3 regions of the Rhizobium sp. AN6A genome follow, and region 3 is predicted to be linked to each of the others. Evidence: riboswitches for the same ligand, from Rfam matches in the RefSeq annotation. Region 3 holds a riboswitch; each other region holds the start of a gene.
The links. A riboswitch is a leader RNA that binds a small molecule or an ion and turns the genes downstream of it on or off. The one in region 3 is predicted to bind thiamine pyrophosphate.

Region 1 (7,662 bases), on a different contig from region 3:
CGCTGGCCGGGCTGAAGCGTGGCGGTGGCGCTCATCGCATTCATCATGCGGAACATGTCGAGCTTACGGTCGGTCCCCATCATCCGTGCGGCAATCGTTGCCACGGTTTCACCGGGCTTGACCGTCACCACGCGCACGCGCAGAGGTTTTAACGATGCGATCTCCTGCGGCGTCATCTTGCGGAAACTCGTGCGCAACACGTTGGCGATGGAATCGAGCTGCGTGTTACCCTTCGGCACGGCCGTCAGGAAGCGGAATATCTGCTGACCAACACGGATGACGGTAACGTCAAAGTCCCATTTGTCCGCCGTCGCCCGGGCTGTCGCGGCCTCCAGACCGTTGATCTGCGTTTCCTTCACGGTTTCCGGCATCAGGCCGGCAACCCAGCCGCTGGTAAGGTAATTGGCAAGAGTGGTCTGTTTCGGATCGGCCACGCCGTCGAAACGGATCGCCACATCGCCCGGCCCCGTCGCAAGAACGGCCTCCACCTTGTTGTCGATCACGAAACCTTCCGGCACGTCGAAACGGATACCGAGCGTTCCGTGCAGGAAGGTCTGGCCCCGGACATAACCCTCCTGCGGGCTGTCGCCGTAAAGCAGGCCATCTATTCCATCCAGAAACCAGTCGCGACCACGATCCCCGACCTGACCGTCCTGGCCGAAGGCGCGGGCATGCCGGCGTGCAAGCTCGATGCGCTGCGGTGTGTTGGGGTGGCTGGAAAGAAAGTCGAGGCTTTGGTCGTTTTCGGGATCAGCCGAGGAGAAACGCGCATAGGCCGCCATCGAATCCAGAAACCGCGGCGATGCGAAGGGGTCGTAGCCGGCCTCACCCAACATGCGCACGCCAATCACGTCCGCCTGCAATTCCTGCTGACGCGAAAAAGCCGCAAGCCGCAGCTTGCCGCGAGCAAGCGCCTGCTTGCCAGCGAGATCGCTCGACAGAACCTCGGCGACCACGCGGCTTGCAATCACCTCCGCCTCTTCCCGACGCTGGCGCTCGATGCCGTGGTTTGCGGTAACGTGGCCCATCTCATGCGAAAGCACGGCGGCCACTTCCGAGGCATCGTTGGCGAGAGCCAGAAGCCCGCGCGTCACGTAAAGATACCCACCCGGCAGCGCAAAGGCGTTGATAGCAGGCGAGTTGAGGATGGTGATGCGATAGGATTGCTGCGGATTTTCCGAAACGGCCGTCAGCGCGCCGGCGATGCGGGCGACAAGCCGCTCCGTCTTGGCATCACGATATTCGCCACCATAACTCGCCACGATACGCGGATGTTCGCGCGCGCCCATCTGCGCGCGGGGATCATTCTTCTGCACCTCTTCCACCGTCTGCGGATTGTCCGAAGGCCGCAAGGTGGACTGGTAGGCCGGGCTGAAGAGAGACTGACACGATGACAGAAATACGGCAGATGCGGTCAGCACGGAACACACGGCAGCCATCCTGCCCGAACGGCGAAGGCCTGAACGGGAGAAAAGCCTCCACTGCGCAGTCATGCTATTTCTCATTCTCTATGCCTGCCCCTAACGTTCCTGATCATCCGTTAATTGCAGACCAGAATAACAGATTCGCCCCAACGAGCCATGAATGTCGAAACGGTAAAAACGATCCATCAAGTCCGGAATATTCCTGAAGAACGCAATAATTCTCGTCTTTTCTCGGGCAACGACTTGAAACTGGCAAGTGCAAATTAACGCCATTGAAGTTATCTAAAGCGATTGCCAGCGGCACGCGTCGAAAATAAGGCGATCAGCCGTTCAGAAAACTGTCGACCGCCTTCACATTTTGTGTGGCGAAGAAATCTGTGGTCGAGCCCGCATAGACAACGCGGCCACGATCAAGAAAAACCACCCGCTGCGCCAGCTTTTTTATGTCGTCTGGATGGTGCGTGACAATAATCACCGTATTTTTTGTTTCGGCATGCAAGTCGAGAAGCAGGGAGGTCATGCCCGCCCGCAGCCCCGGATCTAGCGCCGCGAAAGGCTCGTCCAGCAGCATGACCGGTTTTTTCCGAACCAGCGCACGCGCCAGCGCCGCCCTTTGCCTTTCTCCGCCGGAAAGCGTGCCCGGCAAACGTTTGTCAAAACCCGCAAGACCAACGCGTGTGAGCGCCATGTCGATCCTCTGCCTGTCTTCCGCCCGCAGCTTCAGCCCGGGGCTGATGCCGAGCGCGACATTGGTGAAGATATCGAGATGGGCGAAAAGATTATTATCCTGGAAGATCGAGGAGACCGGTCGCTCGGAAGGATCGAGCGCCTTCATGTCCCGCCCGCCGATCAGGACGCGCCCGGAATCGGACAATTCAAAACCGGCGATGAGATTGAGGAGCGTCGACTTGCCAGAACCGGATGCACCGACGACGGCAGTCATCTGGCCTTGCGGGAATATACAATCGAGATCGAAATCCTGCGTTCCGAGCTGCAGCCTGACTTTGTCCAGCCCCACGGCAAATTCATCGCCCGTCATATACTCGCCCTTGCTGATTGGGATTGCCGTGAAACGCCGCCCGCGGCAAGCAGCAGGCAGACGATGCCAAGGATGAACGCGTATCCGGCGGCATCATTGGTGCGGTAGCTGCCCATATTGCTATAGACCAGCCATGGCAACGTGATGAAATTTTCCGACCCGAACAGGGCAACCGCCCCAAGATCACCAAGCGACAGCGCCATGGCGAAGGAAAACGCCATAACCAAAGGCCGCCAGAGTACCGGCAGATCAGCGAATCGCAGCCGTGTCAGGCCTTGAAGCCCGAGACTGGCGGAGAGCCGGCCGGTGCGCAGAAAATGGCTGGTAAAGGCTGGCTCCAGCACCCGCATGGCAAGCGGCAACGCCATTAGCATGTTGATGAGCGCCACGAGAACGGGAGCGTAAAAACTGACATCTCCAAAGGGCCGCAGCAACAGGAACCACCCGCTTCCCAGCACGACGGGCGGCACCAGCAGCACCAGCGATGACCCTGCCCCAAGCGTGGCGGACAAAAGGCGCAAGGGCTGAGCCGCGTGCCGTCTGGAACCCACGGCCTGTCGCGCACCGATGATCGCAAAGCAGCAGAGCACGACGAGAGTTGCGGAGAGCGCAGCGATTGCAAGGCTGGTCGCCGCCGCATGCAGGAAGATCGGCGCTGACAAAAGACGCGGCAGATCGGCCCCCAAGCCCGAGACGCTTATGGCAACAAGCGGCAGGCCGACCAGCAGAACCGCAAAAATGATTGCCGCTCCGTCCCACAGGCGCGCGCCAACACGCTTGCCGTCGAAACGACGAACAGGGCGGCCAAGCGAAGCAATTTCCGCCTCGGGCGATGGCAAAAAGGCAAGAAGGCCGAGCAGAACTGCCGTGATTGCAATCTGCAAAACCGAAAGCGCGATTGCCCGCTGCGGATCGAAATCAAACCGCAGCGCCTGATAGATTGCGACCTCAAGTGTCGTCGCCGCCGGTCCACCGCCCAGCAGAAGCACCAGCGTGAAGCTGGTGGCGCACAGCATGAAGACAAGCCCGGCAATACCGGGAACAAGCCGCGAGACGGCCGGCCACTCGATGAAGCGGAAAACCGAAACCGGCCCCATGCCAAGACTTGCCGCCATCCGCCAATATTCGCCCGGAATACGCTCCAGCCCGGCCAGCATCAGCCGCACCGCAAGCGGCAGATTGAAAAACACATGCGCGATGAGAATGCCGGAAAGGCCGTAAATACTGAAGGGCTGCTCCGCACCGGCAAAAACAAGGGCAGTATTCAAAACACCCTGCCTGCCCCAGATCGTGATGATACCGAACGCGCCGACGATGACCGGCAGCCCCATCGGCACCGCCATCAACCTGACAATCCATATGCGCCCCGGAAAATCTTGTCTGCGGGAGAGCGCAAGCGCCACCGGCAGGCCGAGAACAATGGAAAGAACGGTGGACAACGTTGCCTGATAGAGCGTGAAGCGCAGGATGCGCAGCGTGTAGGCATCCACGATTCCGGCGGCGGATGTGCCGGCATCGAAAGACAGGAGTGCTGAGACAGCAAGCGCCATGAACAGGAAAACGGCGGCAAACGCCGCCGTTCCGCCAATGATCGACCATCTGTAGTCGCGACGCAGCATCATGCGCGGGCGTGCCTCTTGCTCAGTTCATGCTCATGGCCGCAAGCCATTCGTCGATCCAGGCCTTGCGGTTCTTCGCCACTTCTTCCGGGTCCATCAGGAAGGTCTTCTGCGGCACGACGAGTTTGGAAAATGCCTCGGGCAGGGGCGTGGACGTTGCCGCGACCGGCATCATCCAGTTGTTTTCCGGAATGGCATCCTGAAATCCTGATGTGAGCGTGAAAGCGAGGAACTGCTTCGCCAGTTCCTTATGCGGCGCGTTTTTGAGAAGACCGGAAACCTCGATCTGGATGTAGTGCCCCTCGGAAAAAGCCGCAGCCTGATAGCGATCCGTCTTTTCCGAGACCATGTGATAGGCAGGCGACGTGGTGTAGGAGAGCACCATTGGCACCTCACCCTTGGTGAAAAGGCCATAGGATTCCGACCAGCCCGGCGTGACGGTGAGAATGCGCTTCCGGAGCTTCGCCCAGGCTTCCGGTGCCTTGTCGCCGTAAACGGACTTCACCCAGAGCAGCAGGCCAAGCCCCGGCGTGGAGGTGCGCGGGTCCTGAATGGCGATTTTCTGTGAAGGATCGCCGTCCACCAGATCCTTCAGGCTCGTCGGCGGATTTTTTATCGTCTGCGTGTCATAGACAACGGCGAAATGACCGTAGTCGTAAGGGACGAAAACGTCGTCCTTGTAACCGCCCGGCACCTTGGCCGCCGATACATCGATACCGCTGGCGTCGAAGAGGCCGGTCTGTTTCGCTTCCGCGACCAGATTGGTGTCGAGACCGACAACGACATCCGCCTTCGACCCCGCCCCTTCAAGCTTCAGGCGGTTGAGCAGCGCCACTCCATCCGCCACACCGACGAAATTGACCGTGCAATTGCACATTTTCTCGAAGGCCTCCTTCACCTTGGGGCCGGGACCCCATTCGGAAACGAAGCTTTCATAGGTGTAGACGGTCAGTTCCTGTCTGTCCTGAGCAGTGGCAAGACCGGGCAGAAACAACGAAACGGCAACGAGGGAATTCAGGAAAAGACGACGGCGCACGGGTATCTCCTCAAAAAACGAAAAGGGAAATAGCCGCTTGCCTTAAGCCGTCTAATCCCTCCGCCGGTATGAACCGGATCAGGTTCTTCGGGTTGGCAAGCCTCTCAGCCTTTTGCACGCAAGCACAAAAGACACCCCGTTAGATCAAGATGATGATGTAGTCCCGCTGTCTCTGATTGGCAAGATGGCTGCCGTCAGGCCTGCTGCACCATGTGCACCAGTTCCCAGACATGGCCGTCGGGATCCTGAAAACTACCGGCATACATGAAACCGTGATCCTGAACCGGTTTCCAGCTGCTGCCACCCGAGGCGAGCGCCGTTTCGATCATCCGGTCGATTTCCTCACGGCTTCCCGCTGTGAGACAGGTCAGGACCTCGGTGCTGCGTGTGGCGTCGGCGATATCGCCATTGATGAAATCGCGAAAACGCTCCTCCTGAAGAAGCATCACGAAGATGTTCTCCTCAACGATCATGCAGAGCGTGCGGTCATCCGAATATTCCGGATTGAAGGTGAAACCGAGAGCCGTGAAGAAGCTTCTCGATGTCTCGATATTCTTGACCGGCAGATTGACGAAGATCATGCGCATTTTCTGAACTCCTCCGAACCCGCACAGGAAACGGCAATTCCGCCTCCCTGTCAAAGGTGGATGAGACCTCAGTCAAGAAATCGCGACCCAGTCACCCTTCAATTTCCTCGCGCAGCATCTCCAGTTCCAGCCATTCCTCTTCCATGGCTTCGAGCTTTTCGCGCAGCTTTGTCATTTCCTGCGCCAGCGTATTGAAGGTAGCCGGGTCCTTGGTGAACAGATTGGGGTCGGCCATGCGCTGCTCACGCTTGGCGATTTCGCCCTGCGCCTTCTCCATTTCCTTTGGAAGGTTTTCGAGCGCAAATTTTTGCTTGAAGGAAAGCTTGCCCTTGGCCTTTGAGGGGTCCTGCGACGCGGAGGCGGAAGGGGCGGTCTTTGCCTTTTCCTGCTTCTCCGCCTTGCGCTTTTCTTCTGCAGCGCCCTTGCGTTGCGCCATCATGTCCGAATAGCCGCCGGCATATTCGATCCAGCGTCCGTCCGGCTGGTCCGGATTGGCGGGCGCGATTGTGGAGGTGACGGTACGGTCGAGGAAATCGCGGTCGTGGCTGACGAGAATGACCGTGCCGGAAAAACCAGCAACGATTTCCTGCAACAGATCGAGCGTTTCGATATCGAGATCGTTGGTCGGCTCGTCAAGGATCAGCAGGTTGGTAGGCCGCGCCAGAATGCGCGCAAGAATAAGACGGGCGCGCTCACCTCCGGAGAGGTTGCGGATGGGCGTGCGGGCCTGTTCCGGCTGGAACAGGAAGTCCTTCATGTAACCCGTCACATGTTTCAACTCGCCATTGACCAGCAAATTGTCGCCGCGACCGTCGGTGAGGTAATGAGCGAGCGTATCGTTTGGATTGAGATCCTCACGCTTCTGGTCAAGCGTCGCGATTTCCAGATTGGTGCCGAGCTTTACCGTGCCGCTATCGGGCTGAAGCTGGCCGGTCAGCATCTTCAAAAGCGTTGTCTTTCCGGCACCGTTCGGCCCGACGAGACCGATGCAATCACCGCGATGCACCCGCAGCGAAAACGGCGCGATGATCACGCGTTCGCCGTAAGACTTGGTGATGACGTCTGCCTCGATGACCAGCTTGCCGGATTCCCGCACCTCCGCAGCCGTCGCCTGCACGCTGCCCTGCGGTCCCTTGTGGCCGCGATAGTCCGCACGCATTGCCTGAAGCTCGCCCACGCGGCGCATGTTGCGCTTGCGTCTCGCGGTCACGCCGTAACGCATCCAGTGTTCTTCACGCTCGATGGCCTTGCCGAGCTTGTGCTGCTCCAGCTCTTCCTCTTCCAGCACCTTGTCGCGCCATTCCTCGAAATGCGCAAAACCGCGATTGAGACGGCGGGACTGGCCGCGATCCAGCCACACGGTCGAGGTCGAAACCTTTTCCAGAAAACGCCTGTCGTGCGAAATCAGCACCAGCGCGCTACGCGCCTGCTGCAACTCGCCTTCAAGCCATTCGATGGTGGGCAGGTCCAGATGGTTGGTCGGCTCGTCCAGCATCAGAATATCGGGTTCAGGCGCCATGACGCGGGCAAGGGCCGCACGCCGCGCTTCGCCGCCGGACAGGCTATCCGGATGTTCCTGTCCCGTCAGGCCCAGATGCTCGAGAATATAGGTAACGCGATAGGGATCGTCGCCAGGTCCCAGCCCCGCCTCGGCATAGGCCTGCACGGTGTCGTAACCGGCAAAATCCGGCGCCTGTTCCAGATAACGGATGGTGGCGGAGGGGTGACGGAAAACCTCGCCCGACTGCGCCTCGACCAGACCGGCGGCGATCTTCATCAGGGTCGACTTGCCCGAACCATTGCGTCCGACAAGGCAGATGCGGTCGCCCGGCTCCACCTGAAGATTGGCGCCGTCGAGCAGCGGGGTCACGCCGAAGGTCAGCTTGATGTCATCGAGTTTCAAAATTGGTGGTGCCAAGGCGTCAGGCTCCGGTCAGATCATAAGGGCGGGCGAGCA
Region 2 (7,662 bases), on a different contig from region 3:
GCCGTCGCCTCGTAAACACCGCGCGCCACTGCGCGCGCCATAACGATGGTAGCGAGATGGCAAAGCTCGGCAAAATGAGCGCCGCCCTCAAGCGGCTTCTCACCGGTCGCAGCCGCGAACATGGTGTCGCCATCGCTCGGCAGATGGGCGGGCAGCACGGCGCGCGCCAGCCCGTCATGCGCCATGATGGAAAGGCGATGCGCCTGCGCCTTTGTCAGGACGGCATCGGTGACCACGGCGCCGATGGTCGTCGCGGTGAGGTTGACCCCCTTGAGACGAAGCGCGGTGTGATCCGGTTCGAAACGATCAGGAAAACCGCAATCACCAAACTCGCCCTGCTCTTCAAAAGGCGCGGACCAGAAATGGCGGCTGGTGCCAACGGTTGCAGAGCCAAGCGCATTGACGGCGACGATCGCCGCCACCTTGTAACCGCCGGAACTGACAGCGCTTGCCGAACCAAGTCCGCCCTTGAAGGTGGCGGTGGTCGCCCCCGTTCCCGCGCCGACTGTTCCAAGCTGGAAGGGCTCCGCACGCGCCGCCGTGAAAGCCGCATATCCCATCTCGCGATAGGGCGAATGCAGCCCCCACTCCTTGTTGCCGCCATTCAGCAGATCCATGAGGATCGCCTGCGGCACAATGGGAACACGGGTGGAACCGACTTGAAGGCCACGCCCGATCTCCCGCAGACCGGCCTGAACACCACCCGCCGCATCCAGCCCGAAGGCCGAACCGCCTGAAAGTACGAAGGCATCCACGGTTTCCACCGTCATCGCCGGGTCGAGCAGGCCGGTATCACGACCACCGGGCGCCCCGCCAAGAACCGAACCGGAGGCGATTACGGGTTTTTCGAAAACGATTGCGGTGACGCCGGAACCGAGTGCAAGATCGGTGACATTGCCGACCAAAATCCCATTGATATCCGTCAGAAGATTATTGCGTGCCGCCATGCCGTTCCCCTTTTCTCCCGGTATCTCGCCGCCACGGGGCACTGTCAACGCAAAAGGTGAATCAGGAAAATACCGCCGTGCCAATCACCGGTGTCGAGGGAATGGCCATATCCCTTGGCTCCAGCGGCCCCGCCACATAAGCCTGATGCCCGGCCTCAATGGCGCGGGCGAAAGCTTCCGCCATGCCGACCGGGCACCCGCCCCCGCGACCGCCGTGTTGAGCAGAACGGCATCGTAACCAAGCTCCATCACCGTCACGGCATGTGACGGCCGCCCGATACCGGCATCGACGATCAGCGGCACATCCGGAAAACGCGCCCGCATGGATTTCAGCGCCATCAGATTAAGCGGCCCCATGGCGCTGCCGATCGGCGCGCACCAGGGCATCAGCACCTTGCAACCCGCATCCAGGAGCTTTTCCGCCACGACAAGATCATCAGTCGTATACGGAAAGACTTCGAAACCATCGTCGCACAGAATTTTCGCCGCTTCGACAAGCGCAAACACATCAGGCTGCAAGGTGTCGTGATGGCCGATGACCTCCAGCTTGATCCAGTTGGTGTGAAAAACCTCACGCGCCATCTTGGCCGTCAGCACCGCTTCCTTCACGGTATGGCAGCCAGCCGTATTGGGCAGAATGTAACGATCCAGCTGGCGGATCAGCTCAAAAAACTGGCCACCCTTCTTGCCGCCTGCCGTTTCCCGACGCAGCGAAATCGTCAGAATATCCGTGTTGCTGGCCCGCACTGCATCGGCAAGCACGGCGGGAGACGGATAACGCGCCGTGCCGAGCAGGAGGCGCGACGAGACCTCACGGCCATAAAGCGTCAGCATGGCCTCAACCTCCCTGCATCGGTGAGAGGATTTCGACCCGGTCGAACGCCTTCAGTTGATAATCGGCGCGCTCTTCCGAATGCACCAGATCGCCATTGACCGCCGTCGCCAGCCACTCGCCTTCATAGTCGAGGCTGGTGAGTAACCCGGCCAGCGTCTCGGTGGCGAGATCAAGCTCGTCGCCATTCACCAGAAGTTTCATGATCCTGTTCCTTTCCAGAGATATTTTGGCAGACGATTTCGGCCGCCCGCCGCGCCATCGCCGGCGACAGCAGGAAGCCATGCCGGTGGGCGCCGTTGATGAAGACGGTCCGGCCGTCCTGCGTAACTTTCGGCAGATTGCTGGGATAGGCGGGACGCACGCCCGTTCCGGTCTCGATGATTTCCGCTTCGCCGAAGGCCGGATGTACGGCGTAGGCAGCATTCAGAAACTCCATCATCGAGCGCGCTGAAATGGCTCCGGCATCCTCTCTCTCGATCATCGTCGAACCCACCATGAAGCGACCCGGCTCGCGCGGCACGATGTAAAGCGGAATGCGCGGATGTAAGAGCCGGACGGCGCGCGACAGGGAAACCTCTGACGTGGCGAGATAGAGCATTTCTCCCCGAACGCCGCGAAGGTTGGCAATCTCGCCCACCGCCGCAGCGCCGGTACAATCCACCACCCGATCGAACGGCTGCTCATCCACCGGAATACCCATATGAAACCGCACGCCCAAGCCGCAAAGTCGCGTAAGCAGCGATTTGAGCGCAAGGCGCGGATCGAGATGCCCCTCGCCCGTGAAATAAAGCCCGGAGCGGAACCGCCCGGCAAGGTCAGGCTCCAGAGCGGCGATTTCACCCTCATCCACCCACTGGTACCCTGCGGTTCTGGATGCGAAACGCGAAAGCTCGGCTTTGTCGCGGGCGGGCGCGACGACCAGCGTGCCGTGTCTGATGACAAGGCCGGGGGTCGCCTCGTCCCACCAGTCGAGCGCCGCCTGGCCGAGCGTCAGCACCGCCTCGTCCGCACTTTCACGTTCGCACCAGGGCGCCAGCATTCCGCCCGCATAAAAGGATGCGCCGCGCGAGGCTTCAGCATTGCGCTCCGAAACCTCAACGGTCACGCCGTTTCGCGCCAGTTCGAAGGCCGCCGTCAAACCGGCGACCCCCGTTCCCTTGACAAGGACACGCATGCTACTGGCCGTCTGCCGGGGTCGCGAGCGGCATGTAAAGCTCGCCACCTTCCTTGAAGCGCGCGGCCATGGCCTCCAGCCCCTCCTTCTGCGCCTCGGCGCGGATGTCGTGGGAAATCCGCATCGAGCAGAATTTCGGCCCGCACATGGAGCAGAAATGCGCGACCTTGTGCGCCTCCTTCGGCAGGGTCTCGTCATGGAAGGAGCGCGCCGTGTCCGGATCCAGCGACAGGTTGAACTGGTCTTCCCAGCGGAACTCGAACCTTGCGCGCGACAGCGCATCGTCCCGCACCTGTGCCGCCGGATGCCCCTTGGCGAGATCGGCCGCGTGAGCCGCGATCTTGTAGGTGATGACACCGACCTTCACGTCGTTACGATCAGGCAGACCGAGATGTTCCTTTGGCGTGACATAGCAAAGCATCGCTGTGCCAAACCAGCCAATCATCGCAGCACCGATGCCTGACGTGATATGGTCATAACCGGGGGCGATATCGGTCGTCAGCGGCCCCAGCGTATAAAAGGGCGCCTCACCGCAGGTCTTCAGCTGCTTGTCCATGTTCTCCTTGATCTTGTGCATCGGCACATGGCCGGGGCCTTCGATCATGACCTGGCAATCCTTCGCCCATGCGATCTGTGTCAGCTCACCGAGCGTCTCCAACTCCGCAAATTGCGCGGCGTCGTTGGCGTCGGCAATCGAACCAGGCCGCAACCCGTCACCCAGCGAGAAGGAAACATCATAGGCACGGCAGATGTCGCAGATCTCATCGAAATGCTCGTAGAGGAAGCTTTCCTTGTGGTGATGCAGACACCACTTCGCCATGATCGAACCGCCGCGTGAGACGATGCCGGTGACACGGTTGACGGTAAGCGGAATGTAATGCAGCCGAACACCGGCATGGATGGTGAAATAATCCACGCCTTGCTCCGCCTGTTCGATCAACGTGTCGCGGAACACTTCCCAGTTGAGGTCCTCGGCAATGCCGTTGACCTTCTCCAGCGCCTGATAAAGCGGCACGGTGCCGATCGGTACCGGCGAATTGCGGATGATCCATTCGCGGATGTTGTGGATGTTGCGCCCAGTCGAAAGATCCATGACGGTATCGGCACCCCAGCGGATCGCCCAGACCATCTTCTCCACCTCTTCGGCCATGGAGGAGGTGACGGCGGAATTGCCGATATTGGCGTTGATCTTGACCAGAAAATTACGGCCGATGATCATCGGCTCAAGCTCGGGGTGATTGATATTGGCCGGGATGATGGCGCGGCCCGATGCGACTTCCTGACGGACGAACTCCGGCGTCACATAATCGGGTATCTGCGCGCCAAAACTCTCGCCATCACGAGCCAGCTTCTCCTTCGCCGCTTCGCGCCCCAGATTTTCGCGGATGGCGATGAACTCCATTTCCGGCGTGATGATGCCTGCCCGCGCATAGGCAAGCTGCGTTACGGCTTTTCCTTCCGTGGCCTTAAGCGGCTGGTGGCGCACGGCAAACTCCGGCGTGAGACGCTCACCGGTGGCAAAGCCGTTATCCTCCGGCTTGACATGCCGCCCGTCGTAAGCCGCGACATCGCCGCGCGCTACGACCCAGTCGTGACGCAGGCGCGGTAGACCCTTTTCGATCAGAACGTTATGCAATGGATCGGTATAGGGGCCTGAGGAATCATAGACCGTGACCGGCGGTTCGCCCGCCGTCGGGTGGACGGCGATTTCGCGCATCGGCACGCGAATATGCGGATGCAAAATTCCGGTTTTGTGGATTTTCGTGGAGGCGGGATGCGGCCCGGTTGTGACGACAAGCGGGATATTCTTGGCAACGATATTCATCATGAGGCTCCAAAGTTTGACAGTGGAGACCCAGTTCGAGCCGGAATGATGGAAAATACCGAAGCGTCGGCAGCGCACGTTACACGCAATCCGACCTTCGGTCTTTGCACCGTCCCTACGCCAGTATGAACTGGATCAGGTTCAACGGGTCACTGCGCATAAAAGCAGAATCTCAGCCCCTTGACGGGACACCCCTGGTGAATGGACACAAGAGAAAACACCGCCCGACATTTGTCAAGGGTGCTGCTGATGGCTGGCAAAGGTGGACGAACAACAAAAGCGCCGTTAGTGGTAATTAACCTAACGGTTTAGGCGAATATTATCGTTTTCAAATTAACGATAAGCACAAACCATCCTGATGTTAAATTCATGGGAGATAAGTCGGAATGAATGCGACTATTCGTGAAATACTGGCAAAATTCGGCCAGCTTCCTACCCCCGTCGATACGATTGAAAACGAAGCAGATCTTTATGCGGCAGGCCTTTCTTCCTTTGCATCGGTGCAATTGATGCTGGGTATCGAGGAAGCTTTCGATATCGAATTCCCCGACAACCTCTTGAACCGCAAGTCCTTTGCCAGCATCAAGGCCATTGAAGACACCGTTAAGCTCATTCTGGATGGTAAAGAGGCAGCCTGATGAATGTGACCGTTGCGCCGCAGGATGAAACGCTGTCCGCGCGCGCAGGCCGCGTCGCAGCAATTGCCGCCAAACACGCGGACGAGGTGGACGTCACCGGTCGCTTCCCGGAGGAAGCCGTCAAGGCGCTGAGACAAGAGCGCTTTCTCGGCATTCAGGTCCCGTCCTCTCTTGGTGGCGAAGGCGCATCCATACAGCAAATCGCCGATATCTGCGCCCGGCTTGGCCAGGCCTGTTCGGCAACCGCGATGATTTTCGCCATGCACCACATCAAGGCATCGAGCCTTGTGGAACACGGCGAGACAAGCCCATGGCATGCGGGCTTCATGAGCCGCATCGCAAGCGAACAGCTTCTGCTTGCCTCGGCCACGACCGAAGGCGGAATCGGCGGTAATCTGCGCAATTCCATCTGCGCGATCGAGGTCGAAAGAGACATCTGCCGGCTGGAGAAGGACGCCACCGTCATTTCTTACGGCAGCAATGCGGATGCCATCCTCATCACCTCGCGCGCCCACAAGGATGCCGCCCCGGCCGATCAGGTGATGACCGTCTTCCTGAAAGATCAGTACACGCTCGAGAAGACCCATGTCTGGGACACACTCGGCATGCGTGGCACCTGTTCGGACGGTTTCCTGTTCCGCGGCGAGGCACCGGCGGTGCAGATATTCCCAAAACCCTTTGCGGAAATCGCCGCGCAATCCATGCTTGCAAGCTCGCATCTTCTGTGGAGCGCCGTGTGGTATGGCATCGCGTCGGATGCGGTGCTGCGCGCGCAATCCTTCGTCAGGACGGCAGCACGCAAGTCGCCCGGTGTCACACCGCCAGGCGCTATCCACATTGCCGAAATTTCCACCAAATTGCAGGTGGTCAAATCCAACGTCATTGCGGGCGTAAAGGCTTACGAGGACACCAAGAGCGACCCGGACAAGCTGATGTCCATGGCGTTCGCGGTTGCAATGAACAATGTGAAGATCTGTTCTTCGGAAACCATTCTGGAGATCATCGACCACGCGATGCTGGTCTGCGGCATCATGGGTTACAAGAACGGTACGCCCTACAGCCTTGGCCGACACCTTCGCGACGCGCATTCCGCGCGCCTGATGATTTCCAACGACCGTATTCTCGGCAATTCCGCCAATCTCCTGCTGGTTCACAAGCAGGACACCAGCCTCTTGGGATAAGACCATGGATATGCAAACATCGTTTCTCGATCGACTGTTCGAAGAAGGCCTGCTGATTGAAACGGGTGTCGATGGTCTTTATGGACGCAGCGGCCAGTTCGAGGATGTCATTGCCGCATTCGAACGCCTGATCGACCGCACCGGCGGCCCGGACAGTGCAGAGGCGATCCGCTTTCCGCCCGGCATCAACCGCGCCTATTTCGAAAAGAGCGGTTACATGAAAAGCTTCCCGCAGCTTGCCGGCACAGTGCATTCCTTCTGCGGTTGCGAACTTGACCATGTGAGCCTCCTCAAATCCATGGATGAGGGCGGCGACTGGACAAAGGACCAGAAAGCAACCGATATCGTGCTGACGCCGGCCGCTTGCTACCCTCTTTATCCGACCATCGCCAAGCGCGGCGCATTGCCTTCCGGCGGCGGTCTCTACGACATCCAGTCCTATTGTTTCCGCCATGAGCCCTCCAAGGACCCGGCACGTCAGCAGCTGTTCCGCATGCGGGAATATGTGCGCATGGGCACGGAGAGTGATGTGACCGAATTCCGCCAGACATGGATGGATCGCGGCGTGGCGATGATGGAAGCCGTGGGCCTTGAAGTGACCATCGACGTGGCCAACGATCCCTTCTTCGGCCGCGCCGGCAAAATGCTCGCCAACAACCAGCGCGACCAGAACCTGAAATTCGAACTGTTGATTCCCGTCACATCCGCCACCAACCCGACGGCCTGCATGAGCTTCAATTACCATCAGGACGCCTTTGGCCAGAAATGGGGATTGAACCTCGACAACGGTGATGTGGCTCACACCGCCTGCGTCGGTTTCGGCCTTGAGCGCATTGCGCTGGCACTTTTTGCGCATCACGGACTGGATGTAAAAACATGGCCCGAAAAGGCCTTGAAAACACTCTGGGGCTAACCATTCATGCGGCAGATTTTCCCCGGTCTCAATCCCAAAAACTATGTGCAGCACCCGCTTCATTCTTCGGAAAGAATGTGGCCGGAGACCAATTGCTACATCGATTTGTGGATCGAGGTGCTGGCCTCGAAAGGGTTGCCGCCTGAGGC
Region 3 (7,662 bases):
GCCGGCCTGTTTGGCCGAACCAGTTAAAATCGCCTGAACGGCGCGATAAACGGGCCGGAACTTAACCGGTCTGATCGGGAGACGATGACGTGAATTCAGTTGCGGGAGTGGCAGACGTGACGATGCCGGAGAGAACAATGGTCAGGGTGGACGAGAAACCGCAGCCGCGCTGGACGCGGTGGCTCGATCTCGGTGACCGGTCGCTTGCCGTGCTTTTGCTGGCGCCTGCAGCCATTCTTCTTTCGCTCATCATCGTCTATCCGGTGGCGCGTCTCGTCTACACCTCGTTTTTCAGCCTTTCGCTGACATCAGGCCTGCCGGCGGAATTCATCGGCCTTGAAAACTACACGGCGATGCTCGATGACCCGATTTTCTGGGAAACGACCTGGAATACGGTGCTGATAACGCTGATAACTGTGCCGGGAGCGCTGTTCATGGGCCTGGGCCTTGCGCTCCTCGCCAACCTGCCGTTTTCCATGCAATGGCCGATGCGCCTGTCGCTGCTCATCCCCTGGGCGCTGCCGCTGTCGTTCGCCGGCCTCATCTTCGCGTGGTTTTTCCACTACGAATACGGCGTGGTCAACGATGTGCTGAACCGGCTGGGCTTTGAAGGCATCATCTGGTTCAACTCCCCGAACTGGGCCTTTGCGGCCATCTGCCTGACCATCATCTGGAAGACCTCCTCCTTCATGGCACTGATGATCCTTGCAGGGCTGCAAACCATTCCGCGCTCGCTTTATGAAGCCGCAGATGTGGATGGCGCCGGCAAGCTCAGGCAGTTCTTCGAGATCACGCTGCCTCTCCTCAAGCCCTCGATCGTCGTTGCTCTCATCTTCCGCACGATTACGGCGCTGCAGACCTTTGATATTCCATACATGATGACCGGCGGCGGACCCGGCACATCAACCACGACGCTCGCCATGTACATTCACCAGAACACCGTTTCCTTCCTTGATCTCGGTTACGGTTCGGCACTGGCGGTCATGATGTTTGCGCTCTCCATGTGCGTCACCGCCGTTTATCTCCGCATTATCAGGACGAAGGACTGATCCCATGAGCACCGTTGCAACCTCCTCCGGTCTGTCCTCCTTCTTCTCCGGCAAGCCGCTGCGCTTCATCGCGGCCTCCATATTGCTGGTCAACGGCCTGTTTCCGGCAATATGGATCCTGTTCACCTCGCTGAAAACCGAAGCGGAACTGACGGTGAAACCGATCACATGGTTTCCGCATGCGCCGACGCTTGCCAATTACATGCAGGCCTTTTCCGACCAGCCGTTGCACCTCTTCCTGTTCAACAGCTTCATGGTTGCGCTGCTTTCCACGGCACTCACAATTCTGATTTCGGTGCTGGCAGCCTATGCGCTGGCGCGGCTCGATCTCAAATACCGGGCGCTGATCCTCTCGCTCATCATCGCCGTTTCCACATTCCCGCTGGTAACGCTGCTGGTGCCTCTGTTCGAAATCATGCGTGCGCTCAACCTGCTCAATAGCTGGACTGCTCTTATCCTGCCTTACACCGTGCTCTCCCTGCCGGTCTGCACGCTGATGCTGGTGTCCTTCTTCGAAAGCATCCCGCGCGATCTGGAAAACGCCGCCATGATTGATGGCTGCACCCGCATCGGCGCGCTGTTCAAGGTTGTCGTGCCACTCTGCGCGCCGGGCGTCTTCACCGCCGGTATTCTCGCTTTCGTGAACGCCTGGGACGAATTCCTGCTGGCGCTTTCCTTCAATTCCAATCCAGCACTGCGCACGCTGCCGGTCGGCATCCAGCTTTACCAGGGTGAGTTCGCTTTCCCCTGGCCCGTCATCTCGGCGGCGCTAGTGGTCGGCATCGTCCCGGTCGCGATCCTGATCGTCATCTTTCAGGAACGCGTCGTCTCCGGTCTCACCGCCGGCGGTCTCAAGGGTTAAACAGGTACAGTCATGCAATTCGAAAAGACCAGAGACGGCTTCACGCTTGCGATTGGCGGCCGCACCATTCTTTCTCATTCGCCTGAGAACCCGGCTTTCTTCGCCGGTTTCGGCAAGGAGCGGATGGATATGTATCGCGGCAATTTCGATATCGAGGACTATGTCATCGAACGAACTGCGCTCCGCCACGCCGAAGTCAGTGGCGACAGCGCTACGCTGTCTTCCGCACCCGGGCAGGCCGCGCGCCTTCATCTGGCGCTGGATGGAAATGCCATCAGGGTCACGGCGCTGGATGAAACCATCAATCGGCTGTGGCTGCGGATCGTCGCAGATGAGGACGAACATGTCTGGGGCGGTGGCGAACAGATGTCCTATTTCGACATGCGCGGCCGCCGCTTTCCGCTCTGGACCTCCGAACCCGGTGTCGGCCGCGACAAGACCGCTGAAATCACCTTCAAGGCTGACGTCAGCGGCAAGGCGGGTGGCGATTATTACAACACCAATTACCCGCAGCCGACCTATCTGTCGTCGCGCAAATATGCGCTGCATGTGGAAACCAGCGCCTATTCGGTCTTCGATTTCCGCAACGAAGATTTCCACGAAGTCGAGATCTGGGCAATCCCCGAGAGGATCGAGTTTTTCACCGGCGATCGTTTCACTGATATCGTTTCCGCCCTCTCGCTGCGGTTCGGACGCCAGCCGGAACTGCCGGAGTGGGTCTATAGCGGCGCGATCATCGGGTTAAAGGATGGCGCCAACTCCTTTGCCCGGCTGGAAAAAATCCGCGCTGCCGGAACCAAGGTCTCCGGCCTGTGGTGCGAGGACTGGGTGGGGCTTCGCCAGACATCCTTTGGCGCCCGGCTCTTCTGGGACTGGCAGGCCAATGAGGCGCGTTATCCGCATCTGCGTCAGAAGATCGCCGAGCTTGCCGATCAGGGCATTCGTTTTCTGGGATACGTGAACCCCTATCTCTGCGTCGACGGCCCGCTTTTTCCGGAGGCGGAGGCGGCCGGTTATTTCGCCACCGGTGCGGACGGCAAGACGGCGCTCGTGGATTTCGGCGAGTTCGATTGTGGCGTGGTCGATTTCACCAATCCGGCCGCAGCCGAGTGGTTTGCCGAAGAGATCATCGGCAAGAACATGCTGGATTTCGGCCTTTCCGGCTGGATGGCCGATTTCGGCGAATATCTACCGATCGACATCACGCTGTCGAACGGCATCGACGCCAAACTGATGCACAATGCCTGGCCGACGCTCTGGGCAGAGGTCAACGCCAAGGCCGTTGAAAGCCGCGGCAAAACCGGCGAAGCGCTGTTCTTCATGCGGGCGGGCTTTACCGGTGTGCAAGCCCATTGCCCGCTGCTGTGGGGCGGTGATCAGTCCGTCGATTTCTCCCGCCATGACGGTCTCGTCACTGTCATATGTGGCGCATTGTCTTCCGGTCTTCTTGGCAACGCCTATCACCACTCCGATATTGGCGGTTATACCAGCCTGTTCGGCAATGTCAGAACCCCGGAACTCATTATGCGCTGGACGGAGATGGCAGCCTTTACCCCTGTCATGCGCACCCATGAGGGAAATCGCCCGCGCGACAATCTCCAGATCGATCAGGACGAGACGGTTCTTGGCCATTTTGCCCGCATGACGGCGATCTACGTTGCACTCGCCCCCTATCTGAAATCGCTTTCCACTGAAGCGGCCAAAACCGGCCTGCCGGTACAGCGCCCGCTTTTCCTGCATCACGAGAACGACCGGCAGACCTATGCCATTCAGGACAGCTATCTCTACGGAGCCGACATACTGGTCGCACCCGTGTGGAAGGCGGGGGAGACGCAGCGCACGCTTTACCTTCCGGGCGATGGTGAATGGGTGCATCTTTGGAGCGGCGCGCGGTATTTTGGCGGGCACGAGATCACCGTGGAGGCTCCGATAGGCCAGCCGGCTGTGTTCTACCGCGCTGAAACGCCCTTTACTGCGTTATTTGAACAGCTTCGGAATATCGCTTGAAGCATCACCTTCCGGCCATTTCCAAAAAACGCCGCAAATATTGCGGCGTTCAACCGATGCTCTAAAAGGCCTCGCTAAACGACAATCAGCCCGTCAGGCGCGGTGATGTAATGGCTTTCTTGAACAGCACCGTCATCGCGTCGCTGATGCCCTGGGACGGGCTGACTTCGAAATACAGGCCCGGGGAAGCGCAGCTCTGCATGCGTGAGCCGATTTCCGCCTGAAAGGGCTTGATCCAGCTATTATACCAGTCATTCGTCGGCAGCGGCAGATAGGTGGTATAAAGCACCGCGATACGAAAACCCTTTTCCTTCAATTTCGTACAGTCTTTGATGTCGATCGGCTCCTGACAGCGGCCTCCTGTCAGTTTTTTCGTACAGGAGGACGGCTTGTAACTGTCGCCCACCCCGTCTGAAACAAAGAAAATAACCTTATCCGGGTTTGCCGAGCTTGCGCCCGTGCCCGAACTGCCGACCTTATCTCCAATCTGGACCAGTGCCCGGTCGAAATCGGTTTGCTGGTCGTTGTTGTATCCCTGATAGGGGATCGACATCAGGTTGATTTCACCAGCTTTTTTCTTTGCTGCGTCCAGATCCGAGGTTAGCGAAACGACCTCAAGCAGCTTGGTATCTTCCGCCCGTTCCCCGAAGGTATAGACGGCCATGCGATATTGATTGCTGCTTTTGCGCGTGGACTTTGCCGTGTCCATCAGGCTGGCGGTTGCCTTGGCAACCACGTCGATACGCGTCGTAACCCCGAGTTTCTTGGCCTTGAAGTAATAGCTGTTCGGATCTGCCACGCCGTCCTTCACGATGTGACAGGCAAAAGCGCATTTATCGCCAGTATTCGCAACCAGGGTGGCAACATCCGTGGGTGTGGCGCCCACTCCCATGGAGGGCGTATTATCAAGCAGAAGATAGAAATCGCTGAAGGTTTCCGTTTCGTATTTGGCCGTGGCCGTGCCGCCAACCGAAACGAAATCTTTCCCCAGAAGCCCTGAGAGCGTCGTGCTGACCGACGCCTTGAAGCTGACGGACGACTCGACCACATTGCCGTGCTTGATCACCGAAACATCGACAGAGGTAATGGTGTAGTCCGCGTCGCCGCGCTGATTGCCATCGAAGAATGCCCGGGCTTCGTCATTGCCGACGGGAATGACACCGTCCCCCGACATCTTCTTTGCCGCCTGAACACTTGCGGACATATCGGCGACTGCCGCCAGAGCCGCAGAATCCGCCGCCTGCTGCAGATCGGCTTTGACCGACATGCCGCGCGTAATATCGAGCGCCACACCGGCAGCCCCGCACAGAGGCACCATGAGCAGCGCGGTCAGAATGCCAAAATTTCCAGATTTCTCTTGCCAGAAGTTTTTCAAGTTCGCCCCCAACCATTCTGGGAGCTGAAGCTAATACAGCGGAATTGAAAAGCGGTTTCAATAAATAACTAATTTTTGATAAACTTAATATAATCAATAACTAATGTGTTCGCGGCAAATTCGCCAATATTCTCGTTAACTTTCAACGTTGACATTACTTCAAAACCCTCCTAGCAAATCAGTCTCTTCCGAGGGGAGCACCTGACGGTGCTGAGATGGCGATGAGCCGGACCCTTGAACCTGATCCGGGTCATGCCGGCGTAGGAACGGAAACTGTAGCGCATTTGCGGTACTGCCCTTTCTCTTCTCCGCTTTGCCCGGATCTCCGTGATCGCCACAGCTGGAGACCGAACGATGATGATGAAACATCCTTCCCTTCGTATACGGTACGGCTGCGTCTGAGGCCCGGCCGATGCGTGCCTCCCATGCGCTTAAGGGCGTCGTTCTCATTCTGATTGTCTGGCAGCTGGGCATCTGGCTGTTTGCACCGCCCCGCTATATCCTGCCCTCGCCCGCCGATGTTGCCGCAGCACTCCTGCGCCAGCCTGCCTTCCTGTTCGGACAGGCCATGGTGACATCAGGTGAAATGGCCGCCGGGCTTGCGGCTGGCATTGCCGCCGGCATTCTCGTTGCCTTTGCGATTGCCGCCGTCCCGCGTTTTGGCCGCCTCGTCTGGCCCATGGTTCTCGTGTTGCAGGCATTTCCGGTCTTCGTGCTGGCCCCCATTCTCGTACTCTGGTTCGGTTTCGGCATGGCTTCGAAAGTGGTCATGACGGCGATCATCATCTTTTTCCCCGTCGCTTCAGCCTTCACCGATGGCCTCAATCGCACGGATCGGACGATCCTCGATGCCGCCTCGCTGACGGAGGCGAGCCACTGGCAGATCCTAATCCGGTTGCGTGTGCCGCTGGCGCTTCCCTCACTCATTTCCGGGCTGAGGGTCGCAGCTCCGCTCGCCCCGCTCGGCGCGGTCATTGGCGAATGGGTGGGCGCCTCCGCCGGGCTCGGTTTTGTCATGATCCAGTCCAATGCCCGCATGCAGACCGACACAATGTTCGCCGCCATGACCATTCTCGCCGTCATGGCGGTGCTGCTGCGGCTTGTCGTCGACCGGGCAACGGCCAACCTCGCCCCCTGGGCCAAAGAAACAGACCACGTCATTCCTTTCAAACATTTGCGGAGACTTTCGGCATCATGAAACGAACTCTTCTTTCCCTCATCGTTGCGGCAGCAAGCGTGCTTTCGCCCGTGCAATCGCAGGCGGCAGACAAGCTTACCGTATTGCTGGAATGGTTCGTGAACCCGGACCATGCACCGATGGTGATTGCCAAGGAACGCGGCCTTTTCGCCGATGCAGGGCTGGAGGTCGAGTTGATCCCGCCCGCAGACCCATCCGCCGTACCGCGTCTCGTCTCGGCAAAGCAGGCCGATATCGGTGTACACTACCAGCCGAACCTCTATCTCGACCACGATGCAGGGCTGCCGCTTGTCCGTTTCGGCACGCTGGTGGAAACCCCGCTGAACACCGTCACCGTTCTGGCCGATGGTCCGATCAAGAGCCTGAAGGACCTGAAGGGCAAGAAGGTCGGCTTCTCGGTTTCCGGTTTCGAGGATGCTATGCTGAAGCGCATGCTGGAGAAGGAGGGACTGACGAAAGACGATGTGGAACTGGTCAACGTCAATTTCTCACTCTCGCCGTCCCTGATCGCCGGCAAGGTCGATGCCACGCTTGGCGGCTTCCGTAATTTCGAACTGACGCAGATGAAGCTTGAGGGCCACGACGGCCGCTCGTTCTTCCCCGAGGAACATGGCGTGCCCGCCTATGACGAACTGATCTTCGTCACCCATCGTGATCTCGTGAAAGACAGCCGCCTGCCGCGTTTTCTCTCGGCCGTTGAGCAGGCCGCGATTTTCATCACCAACCACCCGCAAGAATCCTGGCAGCTTTTCATCAAGGCCTATCCGAACCTTGACGACGCGCTGAACAAACAGGCGTTTTTCGATACGCTGCCGCGTTTTGCCAAACGTCCAGGCGCACTCGATCGCACCCGATACACGCGCTTCGGCACCTTCATGCAGGACATGCAACTGATCAAGCAGGCGCCGGCGGCGGAAGACATTGCCGTGGAGCTGCAATAACCATGGCAAACAGTTTTCCGACTGCGGCGAAGGCCGCGGAGATCCTCGAAAGGGTAAGGCAGACGCGCCCGCGCGTGCATTGCCTGATGAACACCGTGGTGCAGAAATTCACCGCGGACGGCATTACCGTTGTCGGCGGCATCCCCTCGATGACAACCTCACTCGAAGAAATCGGTGCTTTCGTCACGAAAGCCGATGCGGTGGCGATCAATCTCGGCACGCTCGACGCC

Region 1: it holds a riboswitch for thiamine pyrophosphate, as region 3 does, so the genes downstream of both, thiB (thiamine ABC transporter substrate binding subunit) here and CRO62_RS10895 (ABC transporter permease) in region 3, are expected to answer to the same signal.
Region 2: it holds a riboswitch for thiamine pyrophosphate, as region 3 does, so the genes downstream of both, thiC (phosphomethylpyrimidine synthase ThiC) here and CRO62_RS10895 (ABC transporter permease) in region 3, are expected to answer to the same signal.

The regions. Positions count from the first base shown of each region.
Region 1 covers NZ_OCNC01000004.1:910,186-917,847, forward strand. Annotated here, with positions in the region: gene CRO62_RS17030 (M48 family metalloprotease) at 1-1,439, opposite strand, end outside; gene CRO62_RS17040 (ATP-binding cassette domain-containing protein) at 1,747-2,463, opposite strand; gene thiP (thiamine/thiamine pyrophosphate ABC transporter permease ThiP) at 2,460-4,085, opposite strand; gene thiB (thiamine ABC transporter substrate binding subunit) at 4,105-5,118, opposite strand; TPP riboswitch at 5,157-5,267, opposite strand; gene CRO62_RS17055 (VOC family protein) at 5,313-5,705, opposite strand; gene CRO62_RS17060 (ABC-F family ATP-binding cassette domain-containing protein) at 5,797-7,623, opposite strand; gene CRO62_RS17065 (thiamine diphosphokinase) at 7,628-7,662, opposite strand, start outside.
Region 2 covers NZ_OCNC01000004.1:751,375-759,036, forward strand. Annotated here, with positions in the region: gene CRO62_RS16300 (P1 family peptidase) at 1-947, opposite strand, end outside; partial or broken gene CRO62_RS16305 (thiazole synthase) at 1,009-1,781, opposite strand; gene thiS (sulfur carrier protein ThiS) at 1,786-1,983, opposite strand; gene thiO (glycine oxidase ThiO) at 1,952-2,956, opposite strand; gene thiC (phosphomethylpyrimidine synthase ThiC) at 2,958-4,781, opposite strand; TPP riboswitch at 4,876-4,987, opposite strand; gene CRO62_RS16325 (acyl carrier protein) at 5,168-5,419, shown strand; gene CRO62_RS16330 (acyl-CoA dehydrogenase family protein) at 5,419-6,600, shown strand; gene CRO62_RS16335 (amino acid--[acyl-carrier-protein] ligase) at 6,605-7,513, shown strand; gene CRO62_RS16340 (DUF1839 family protein) at 7,520-7,662, shown strand, end outside.
Region 3 covers NZ_OCNC01000003.1:1,521,485-1,529,146, reverse strand. Annotated here, with positions in the region: gene CRO62_RS10915 (carbohydrate ABC transporter permease) at 138-1,049, shown strand; gene CRO62_RS10910 (carbohydrate ABC transporter permease) at 1,054-1,911, shown strand; gene CRO62_RS10905 (alpha-glucosidase) at 1,924-3,918, shown strand; gene CRO62_RS10900 (TadE/TadG family type IV pilus assembly protein) at 4,004-5,293, opposite strand; TPP riboswitch at 5,475-5,577, shown strand; gene CRO62_RS10895 (ABC transporter permease) at 5,706-6,491, shown strand; gene CRO62_RS10890 (ABC transporter substrate-binding protein) at 6,488-7,432, shown strand; gene CRO62_RS10885 (hydroxyethylthiazole kinase) at 7,435-7,662, shown strand, end outside.